DNA from 2 places in the Geodermatophilus sp. SYSU D00698 genome. Region 2 is predicted to be linked to the other one. Evidence: predicted binding sites of a transcription regulator. Region 2 holds the regulator's gene; the other holds the start of a gene.
The links. Region 2 encodes LexA, which represses DNA repair genes until DNA is damaged. Its sites were predicted from a motif close to TCGAACANNTGTTCGA; they were not measured.
Positions count from the first base shown of each region.

Region 1: a site for LexA is predicted at 1,668-1,683, ahead of ACI8AB_RS12255 (DUF6504 family protein). Genes of this name have one in related genera too.

Region 1 is NZ_JBJGZD010000011.1:100,281-104,483, forward strand. Features, by position in the region: gene ACI8AB_RS12240 (phytoene desaturase family protein) at 1-408, opposite strand, end outside; gene ACI8AB_RS12245 (GNAT family N-acetyltransferase) at 411-986, opposite strand; gene ACI8AB_RS12250 (YbaK/EbsC family protein) at 1,001-1,534, opposite strand; gene ACI8AB_RS12255 (DUF6504 family protein) at 1,764-2,090, shown strand; gene ACI8AB_RS12260 (SAV_6107 family HEPN domain-containing protein) at 2,090-2,569, shown strand; gene ACI8AB_RS12265 (DNA polymerase III subunit alpha) at 2,566-4,203, shown strand, end outside.
Region 2 is NZ_JBJGZD010000005.1:28,292-32,494, forward strand. Features, by position in the region: gene hflX (GTPase HflX) at 1-223, shown strand, start outside; gene ACI8AB_RS06155 (phosphatase PAP2 family protein) at 338-1,084, shown strand; gene ACI8AB_RS06160 (hypothetical protein) at 1,056-2,126, shown strand; gene lexA (transcriptional repressor LexA) at 2,155-2,934, opposite strand; gene ACI8AB_RS06170 (LysM peptidoglycan-binding domain-containing protein) at 3,172-3,807, shown strand; gene ACI8AB_RS06175 (hypothetical protein) at 3,925-4,203, shown strand, end outside.

The sequences.
Region 1 (4,203 bases), on a different contig from region 2:
CCGGCGGTAGGCGTCGGCGTCGTCGGGCCCGCAGGCGGCGGCGATCGAGGCGCAGGTGGCGTCGAGGTCGACGGAGAACACCAGCGGGCGGCCGTCCGGGCCGGGGCCGCCGGGCGCCGGGGCGGGTGCGAAGCCCCACGGGTCGCAGTCCACGTAGCGCAGGCCGTGGGCGGCCAGGTCGAGCTCCTCGACGACGCCGCTGTGCCGGACGATCACGTGCGCGCTGGAGCCGCGGTCGACCCGGACCCCGGGCCAGCGCTCCACGGTGGACACCGCCCCGCCGAGGACGTCGTCGCGCTCGACCACCTCGACGGCCAGCCCGGCGCGCGCCAGGTAGCAGGCGGCGACCAGCCCGTTGTGGCCGGCGCCGACGACGACGGCGTCGACGGCCCGGTCCGGCTCCCGCACGCTCAGGTGCCGGGGACCGGCCGCAGCGGCAGCCGGGCGCCGAGGATGGCGAAGGGCCGGGCGTCCCCGGGGAAGTGGTGGCCGCGGGCGAGGTCGACGAAGCCGTCGGCGTGGTACAGCCGGAACGCCTTGGTGTCGGCGTCGGGGGTGGACAGCAGCGCGGCCGGCGCGTCCACGCCCTCCACCAGCGCGTGCAGCAGGCGCCGGCCCAGCCCGCGGCTCTGCGCCTCGGGGTGCACGTGCAGCTCGCACACCTCGAACGCGCCGGGCAGCCAGCGCTTGGCGGTCCGCCGGTCCAGCGCCGCGCGCACCTGGTCGTGCCACCACTGGCCGGGGGCGACGAGGTAGCCGTAGCCGAAGCCGACCAGCTGCTCGCCGTCCGGGGTGGCGGCGAAGGCGCCGACCGCGCGGAAGCCGGGGCGCTCGGTGTGCTGGACGGCGTAGCCGTAGCGGCCGGCGACCACCGAGGCGTCGTAGCCCATCGCCTCGCCGTAGATGGCCAGCGCCTCGTGCATGTGCTCGCGCAGCCAGCCTGCGGGCAGTTCGGTCACCCGCGTCGCGGGCGTCGTGCCGGTCACGGGGTTCTCCTCGTTCACGGGCCCACCGCGGCGGGGTGGGGAGCGGCGGCCGGACCGTCGGCGGTCGGGCCGCTCCCGACCTCGGCGGGGGTGCCGGCGGTCAGTCGCAGCAGCTCGTCGTAGCTGGTGGGGAAGACGGCCGACGGGTGGCCGGCGGCGGCCCAGACGCGGTCGTACCGGGCCAGCTCGACGTCGACGAGCGTGCCGATCGGCCCGGGGTGGCCGATGGGGGCGACCCCGCCGATCGGCTGGCCGGTGTGCTCGCGGACGAAGGCGGCCGAGGCGCGCTCCACGCGGGGCACGCCGAGCAGGGCGGCCACCTTCGCGACGTCGACCCGGTGCGCGCCGCTGGTCAGCACGAGCAGCGGCTGCCCGCCGACGTCGAACACCAGGCTGTTGGCGATGGCCCCGACCGGGACGCCGAGCTGTGCGGCGGCCGCGGCGGCGGTGTGCGCGCCGTCGGCGAGCTCGTGGACCCGCCCGGTGGCGCCGGCCCCGGCGAGCAGGTCGGCGATCGCGGCCACCCGGGGGTGGGCGGGTCGGCTCATGCGCTGATCCTGCCACCGCTGTCGGACCCCCGCCGTACCGTCCGGCACGCGGTCGGGAGGGGCTCCTCCCGGGGAGGACGCGGTGGCGCGTCCGGCTTGACGGGACCGGCGCGGTCGGGTCTACTCGACCTGTTCGAACACACGTTCGAACAGGTCGGCCACCGCCCCGGGACCTTCCCCGCCCGGGCGGTGGGCGGACCGTCGGACGGCACGGGGTGGGGAGACGGGCATGAGCCGGGTGCTGGGTGACGTCGGCGAGCGGGCCGGCGAGGAGGTGCAGGTCGAGCGCGGTCCGCTCGGGCCGGCGCAGTTCTGGCGCGGGCAGGGCCGCTACGTCGTCGGCGAGCTGCTCGACTCGTGGGTCGAGACCGCGCCGTGGTGGCAGCGGGCCGCCGGCACCACCGGCGGCGCCTCGGCCGACCTGGTCGCCCCCCGCGAGGTGTTCCGGGTGGAGGCGCTGCGGGCCGGCCGCTCGCGGATGAGCTTCGCCGGTGTCTACGACCTGTGCTGGGACGCCGCGGACAACCGCTGGTCGCTCGTGCGGGTGCACGACTGATGGGCGCCGCGCGCGCCGTGGCCGAGCAGCTGCCCCTGCCCCCGCCGCTCCCGGCGGCCGCGGGCCAGCTGCTGGACCAGGCCACCCGGGCCCTGGCCGAGGCCCGGCACGCCCCCGACGCGTGCCGGCGCTACGCCACCGCGCACCTGGCGGCGCTGCGGGCCGCCGCGGGGGTGCTGGCCGCCCGCACCCGGCCGGAGAGCGGCCGCCGCCGGCCGCGCAGCGCCTGGGTGCTGCTCGAGCAGGTCGCCCCCGAGCTGGGGGAGTGGGCCACCTTCTTCGCCGCCGGCGCGGCCAAGCGCGCCGCCGCCGAGGCCGGGCTGTCCCGCGCGGTCACCGAGCGCGAGGCCGACGACCTGGTCCGCGACGCCGGGACCTTCCTCGCCGTGGTCGAGGAGCTGCTGGCCACCACGCCCGAGCCGGCGCCCCGGCCGCGCGTGGTCGGCGGCACCGCGCACCGTCCCGCCCGCGGGCGGTGAGCGGGGACCCCTTCGTCCACCTGCACGTCGCCTCCGGCTACTCCCTGCGGTACGGGGCCAACCACCCGGCCGACCTGGTCGCGCGCGCCGCCGAGCACGGCATGACGGCGCTGGCGCTGACCGACCGCGACGGTCTGTACGGCGCGGTCAAGTTCGCGCTGGCCTGCCGGTCGGCCGGGCTGCGGCCGGTGTTCGGCGTCGACCTCGCGGTCGCGCCGGCGGTGGACACGACCGTGCCGCCGGCACGGGCGCACGTGCTGGGCGAGGACGAGTTCTCCCTGCGCCGCACCGGGCACGCCCCCGCGCGGCCGGCGCCGGCGCGGCGCAGCCCCGTGCGGGGCGGCGCCGGCGTCGACCCGCGGCTGCCGCGGGTCACCTTCCTCGCCCGCGACGGCGCCGGCTGGCGCTCGCTGTGCCGGCTGACCAGTGCCACGCACCTGCGCGGCACCCGCGGCGAGCCGGTGGCCTCGCTCGCGCTGGCCGCCGAGCACGCGCCCGGGCTGGTCGCGGTGCTGGGACCGGACTCGCCGGTGGGCCGGGCGCTCGCGGCCGGGCGGGCCGACGTCGCCTCCGCGCGGCTGGACGCCTGGCGGTCGGTGTTCGGCCCGGGCTCGCTGGTGCTGGAGGTGGTGCACCACCGCGGCCGGGGCGACCGCTCCCGCGCCCAGCGGCTGCTGCGCTTCGCCGAGGAGGAGGGCGTGCCGGCGGTGCTCACCAACGCCGTCCGCTACGTCGACGCCCTCGACGCGCCCACCGCCGACGTCCTCGACGCCTCCCGGCGGCTGGTCGCCCTCGACACCCGGCACGTCGACCGGCGCACCGCCGAGGGCTACCTCAAGTCGGGCAAGGAGATGGCCGAGGTCGCCGCCGACCTCGCCGGCCCCGACCGCGACGCCGCGCTGCGGCTGACCGAGCGCACCGCCCGGCTGGCCGAGCAGTGCGCCGTCGACGTCCGCGAGGACCTCGGCATCGGCACCGTGCGCTATCCCGAGCTCGACGTCGTCACCGCGCCCGGCGAGCGCGGGACGGACCCGTCCGAGGTGCTGCGCGCCCGCTGCGAGGCCGGGCTCGGCCGGCGCGGGATGGCCCGCACGGAGAAGGTGACCCGGCGGCTCGAGGAGGAGCTCGCCGTCATCGACTCCCTCGGCTACCCCTCCTACTTCCTCACCGTCGCCGACGTCGTCGACCTGATCAGGGGCCTGCGGGTCCGGGCCGCGGCGCGGGGGTCGGGCGCGGGCAGCCTGGTCACCTACCTGCTCGGCATCTCCGACGTCGACCCGATCCGCTACGGCCTGCTGATGGAGCGGTTCCTCTCCCCGCTGCGCCACCAGCTGCCCGACATCGACATCGACGTGGAGTCCGCCCGGCGGACGGAGGTCTACGACGCGGTCCTCGACCGCTTCGGCGCCCACCGGGTCAGCTGCATCTCGATGATGGACACCTACCGGGTGCGGCACGCCATCCGCGACGTCGGCGCCGCGCTCGGCCTGCCGCCGGCCGAGATCGACGCCGTCGCCAAGGCGTTCCCGCACGTCCGGGCCAACCAGGTGCACGCCGCGCTGCGCGACCTGCCGGAGCTGCGGGCCAGCCGGATGGGCTCGCGGCGGGGCGGCGGCACCGGCGACCTCGACCTG
Region 2 (4,203 bases):
GGGCCTCGAGCAGCTGCGCGAGGTCGTGGCCGCCCGGCTGCCGCACCCGGACGTCGAGGTCGAGGTGCTCGTGCCCTACGACCGCGGCGACCTGGTCGCCCGCGTGCACCGCGACGGCGAGGTGCTCAGCGAGGAGCACGAGGCCGCCGGCACCCGGCTGACCGCCCGCGTCGACGGCGGGCTGGCCGCCGCGCTCGAGCGGTTCGCCGTCCCGGTCGGCTGACCGCCACTGCACCCAGGGCCGCCCGGGTGCCCGGCTCCGCGCCGGGTGCCCGGGCGGCTCGCCGTTCCGGCCCGCCGAGGTCACGGACGGGTCACGGCCCGGTACCGTGATCCGGTGACCAGCGGCGTGGTGCGGCGCACTCCCGGCGCGCCGGCCGGGCGCCCGGAGCGGACCGCCCGGCCGCCCGCCGTGGTGCGTGCCGGGCGCCCGCCGTGGTGGCTGCTGGTCGTCGCGTTCGCGGTCACCGTCGGGGTGACCGTCGACCTGCTCAGCCGCGGGGTGCTCGAGCGGCTGGACCTCGAGGTCTCCGAGGTGGTCAGCGCCTGGGACCTGCGGAACTCCCCGGCCTACTGGCCGGTCTGGGCGGTCACCCAGATCGGCGGCCGCGGGACGATCCTCATCGTGCTCGCCGCCCTGGTCGGCTGGCTGTGCCTGCGGGAACGGACGCTGCTGCCGCTGGTGCGGGTGGTCACGGCGCTGGCGCTGCTCACCGTCGTCGTCTACGCGTTCAAGTTCGGCACCGGCCGCACCGCGCCCGCCTATCCCGGCTCCTTCTTCCACCGCGACGGCGCCAGCTACCCCTCCGGGCACGTGGCCAACGCGGTGCTCATGTGGGGCGTGGCGCGCTGGCAGGCGGTCGAGTACGGGCTCGGGCCGCGGGTGCAGCGCACGCTGTGGTGGCTGGCCGTCGTCGGGCCGGTGGCCACCGGGATCGCGATGGTCTCGCTGGACTTCCACTGGGTCACCGACGCCGTGGTGGGCGCGGCCGTCGGGCTGCTGCTGCTGGGCGTGGTCCACGCACTGGACGCGCTGGTGCTGTCACGCTGGGCGAGTGCCCGAGCCGGCCGCCCGTCCGCGTAGCGCCGCCCGGCGGGCACCGGCCGTCCTGCTGACCGCGGGCCTGCTCGCCCTCCCGGCGGCCCCGGCCGGCGCCGAGGAGCCGGCCGCCCCGTCGGTCCGCTGCCAGGTGACCGACCTGCGGCTGGCTGAGCTCTCCGGCCTCGTCGACGTCGGCGACCGGATGCTCGCCGTGGTCGACGGCGGGGACCAGGTGGCCGTGTACGTGCTCGACGACGCGTGCCAGGTGGTCGACGTGACCACCGCGCCGGTGGACCCCTACGACCCCGAGGACCTCGGCGTCGGTCCCGACGGCACCGTGTGGCTGGCCGACACCGGCGACAACACCACGGTCCGGACGACGGTCGCGCTCGTCGCGCTGCGCCCCGACGGCGGGACGGCGCTGTACCGGCTGACCTATCCCGACGGCCCGCACGACGCCGAGGCGCTGCTGCTGGCCCCCGACGGCACCCCGTACGTGGTGACCAAGGAGGTGCTCGGGGCCAGCCACGTCTACCGGCCCGCCGCTCCGCTGGTCGACGGCGGCACGGTCGCGCTGGCCGACGTCGGCACGGTCGCGTTCACGCTCACCGGCACGCCGGGCGGTCCCGTGGGCCGGGCCGGTCAGCTGCTGGTCACCGGCGGGGCGGTCGCCCGCGACGGCAGCCGCATCGCGCTGCGCACGTACACCGACGCCTACGTCTGGCCGCTGACCGGTGCCGACGTCCCGGGGGCGCTGGCCGGCGAGCCGGTGCGGATCGCGCTGCCCGAGGCGCCGCAGGGGGAGGCGGTGTCGTTCACCGCGGACGGCCGCGCGCTGCTGCTGGCGGGCGAGGGCGTGCCCGGGGACGTCACCGCGGTACCGGTCCCGGCGGGGTCCGCGCCGCCCGCGCCGGCAGGGTCCGACGCCGCCGACACCTCGCCGTCGGCGCTGCTCGGGGGGGACCCCGCGGGCCTCTCGCCGGTGACCGCGGGCGTGGCCGCCGCCGTCGTCGCGACCGCGCTGGTGTGGATCGGCGGGCGACTGCGCCGCCGCCGGTCCGGTGGTCCGCCCGCCGGCGCCTGAGCTCCGGCGCCGGCGGGGGACCTGCGGCTCAGACCCGCCGCAGGACCGTGACGACGCGGCCGAGGATGGTGGCCTCGTCGCCGGGGATCGGCTCGTAGGCCGGGTTGTGCGGCAGCAGCCAGACGTGCCCGTCGCGGCGCTTGTAGGTCTTCACGGTGGCCTCGCCGTCGAGCATCGCGGCGACGATCTCGCCGTTCTCGGCGGTGGGCTGCTGGCGGACGACCACCCAGTCGCCGTCGCAGATGGCCGCGTCGACCATCGAGTCGCCGGCGACGCGCAGCATGAACAGCGTGCCCTCGCCGACGAGCTCGCGGGGCAGCGGGAAGACGTCCTCGACGGCCTGCTCGGCGAGCACCGGGCCACCGGCCGCGATCCGCCCGACCAGCGGCACGTAGGTCGGGGCGGCCGAGCCGTCGGCGGCCGCGGCGGGTGCCGCCGGGGCGGCCTCGCCCGCGGTCTCGCCGGGCAGCCGCACGTCGAGCGCGCGGGGCCGGTTGGGGTCGCGCCGCAGCCAGCCCTTCTTCTGCAGCACCGACAGCTGGTGGGCGACCGACGACGCCGACGACAGGCCGACCGCCTCGCCGATCTCGCGGACCGAGGGCGGGTAGCCCCGCCGCTCGATCGAGTCGCGGATGACCTCGAGGACCCGGCGCTGGCGCTGGGTCAGGCCGTCACCGGCCTCCCCGCGGTCGGGGAAGGTGCGCACGGCGCCCGTGCCGTCCGTGCCGGCGCCGCGCTCCGCGGCCGGACGGCGGGTCGCCGTGCCGCCGCCCCGGGTGCCCTGGCCGGTCCCGCTCGTGCCCGCCACGTCTCCTCCTCGCCGGCCGCGTCCCCGCGGCCCGTCCGTCGCCCTCCCGGCCCGGGGGCCGGTCGGCGGGCGGTACGCCCGCACGGACCGTAGCGCGCCGGCGCCGCAGGTTCAAACGTGTGTTCGAAGGACACGCCGCGCCGCTCTCGCACTCGTCGGACCCGTGCGGTAGACATCCGGACAGACGTTCGATCGAACACGCGTTCGAAGCGTTCGACCCGATCAGGAGGAGCGGTCATGGGCAGCGTGCGGCAGGCAGTGCTCGAGTTCGACGCGGCGGTCCGGGTCCCGTGGCGGCCGCCGCTCCGCGGGGAGGTCGCGACCGCGTCCGCCGGCGCACGCCGGTCCGCCTCCCCGGGTGGCGCCGGCCGGCCGGCGCAGCGCGCCGCCCTGCCGGGCTCCGGTCCCCGCGTCACCGGGCACCTGCGGCCGGTGCCCGACCGTCCCGCCGCGGCTCCCGCGCGCACCGCCGGCCCGGCCGCCGAGGGGCCGCGCACCCGCCGCGACCCGGCCCGCCCGAGCGGGCGGCCGGTGCGCTCGGAGCCCGCCCGGGCCGCCGTCCGCGCGCGGTGCGCACCGGCCCCGGCGCCGGTGCGGCTGACCCGCCGCGGGCGCCGCCTGGTCACCGTGCTGGTCCTCGCCGCCGGCGTCGGCGGCGCCGCCCTCGGCCGCGGATTCCTCGCTCCCGACGACGGCCTGCGCCTGGCCGGCGAGAGCAGTGTCGTGGTCGAGAGCGGTGACACGGTGTGGTCGATCGCCGCGGAGGTCGCCGGCGCCGGCCAGGACGTGCGCGCGGTGGTCGACGCGATCCAGGCGCTCAACGACCTGGAGGGGGCGGTCGTCGTCCCCGGGCAGGTGCTGCGCCTGCCGTAGGCGCTCCGCCCGGCGTCGTCGTCACGAGAAGTGACGAGAGCGCGCCGGTGACTTCGTCAACCCTCCGGGCCCGGTCGTTGACGGTCCGGAGTCATCAGGACACTTACGGTCAGGAGCGTGTCAGCAGCCGTGAACAGCAGCGCAGCGGTGACCTTCCGCTCCCCGCAGGACGTCGAGGTCCTCGTGGACGGCGCCTGGGTGCCGGGCGCCATGCTCGGCTGGCGGCACGACGCGACCGGCGGCTGCGAGGCCCGGGTCCGGCTGCGCGACGCCGGAGTGGCCGTGGGGGAGCAGGAGGCCTGGGTGGACCTGGTCGCCGTCCGGCTGCCCGAGCGGCACCTGACGCTGGCGTCCGGCCGCGCGGACGGTGCCGCCGACGCGGCGGGGACGGTCGTG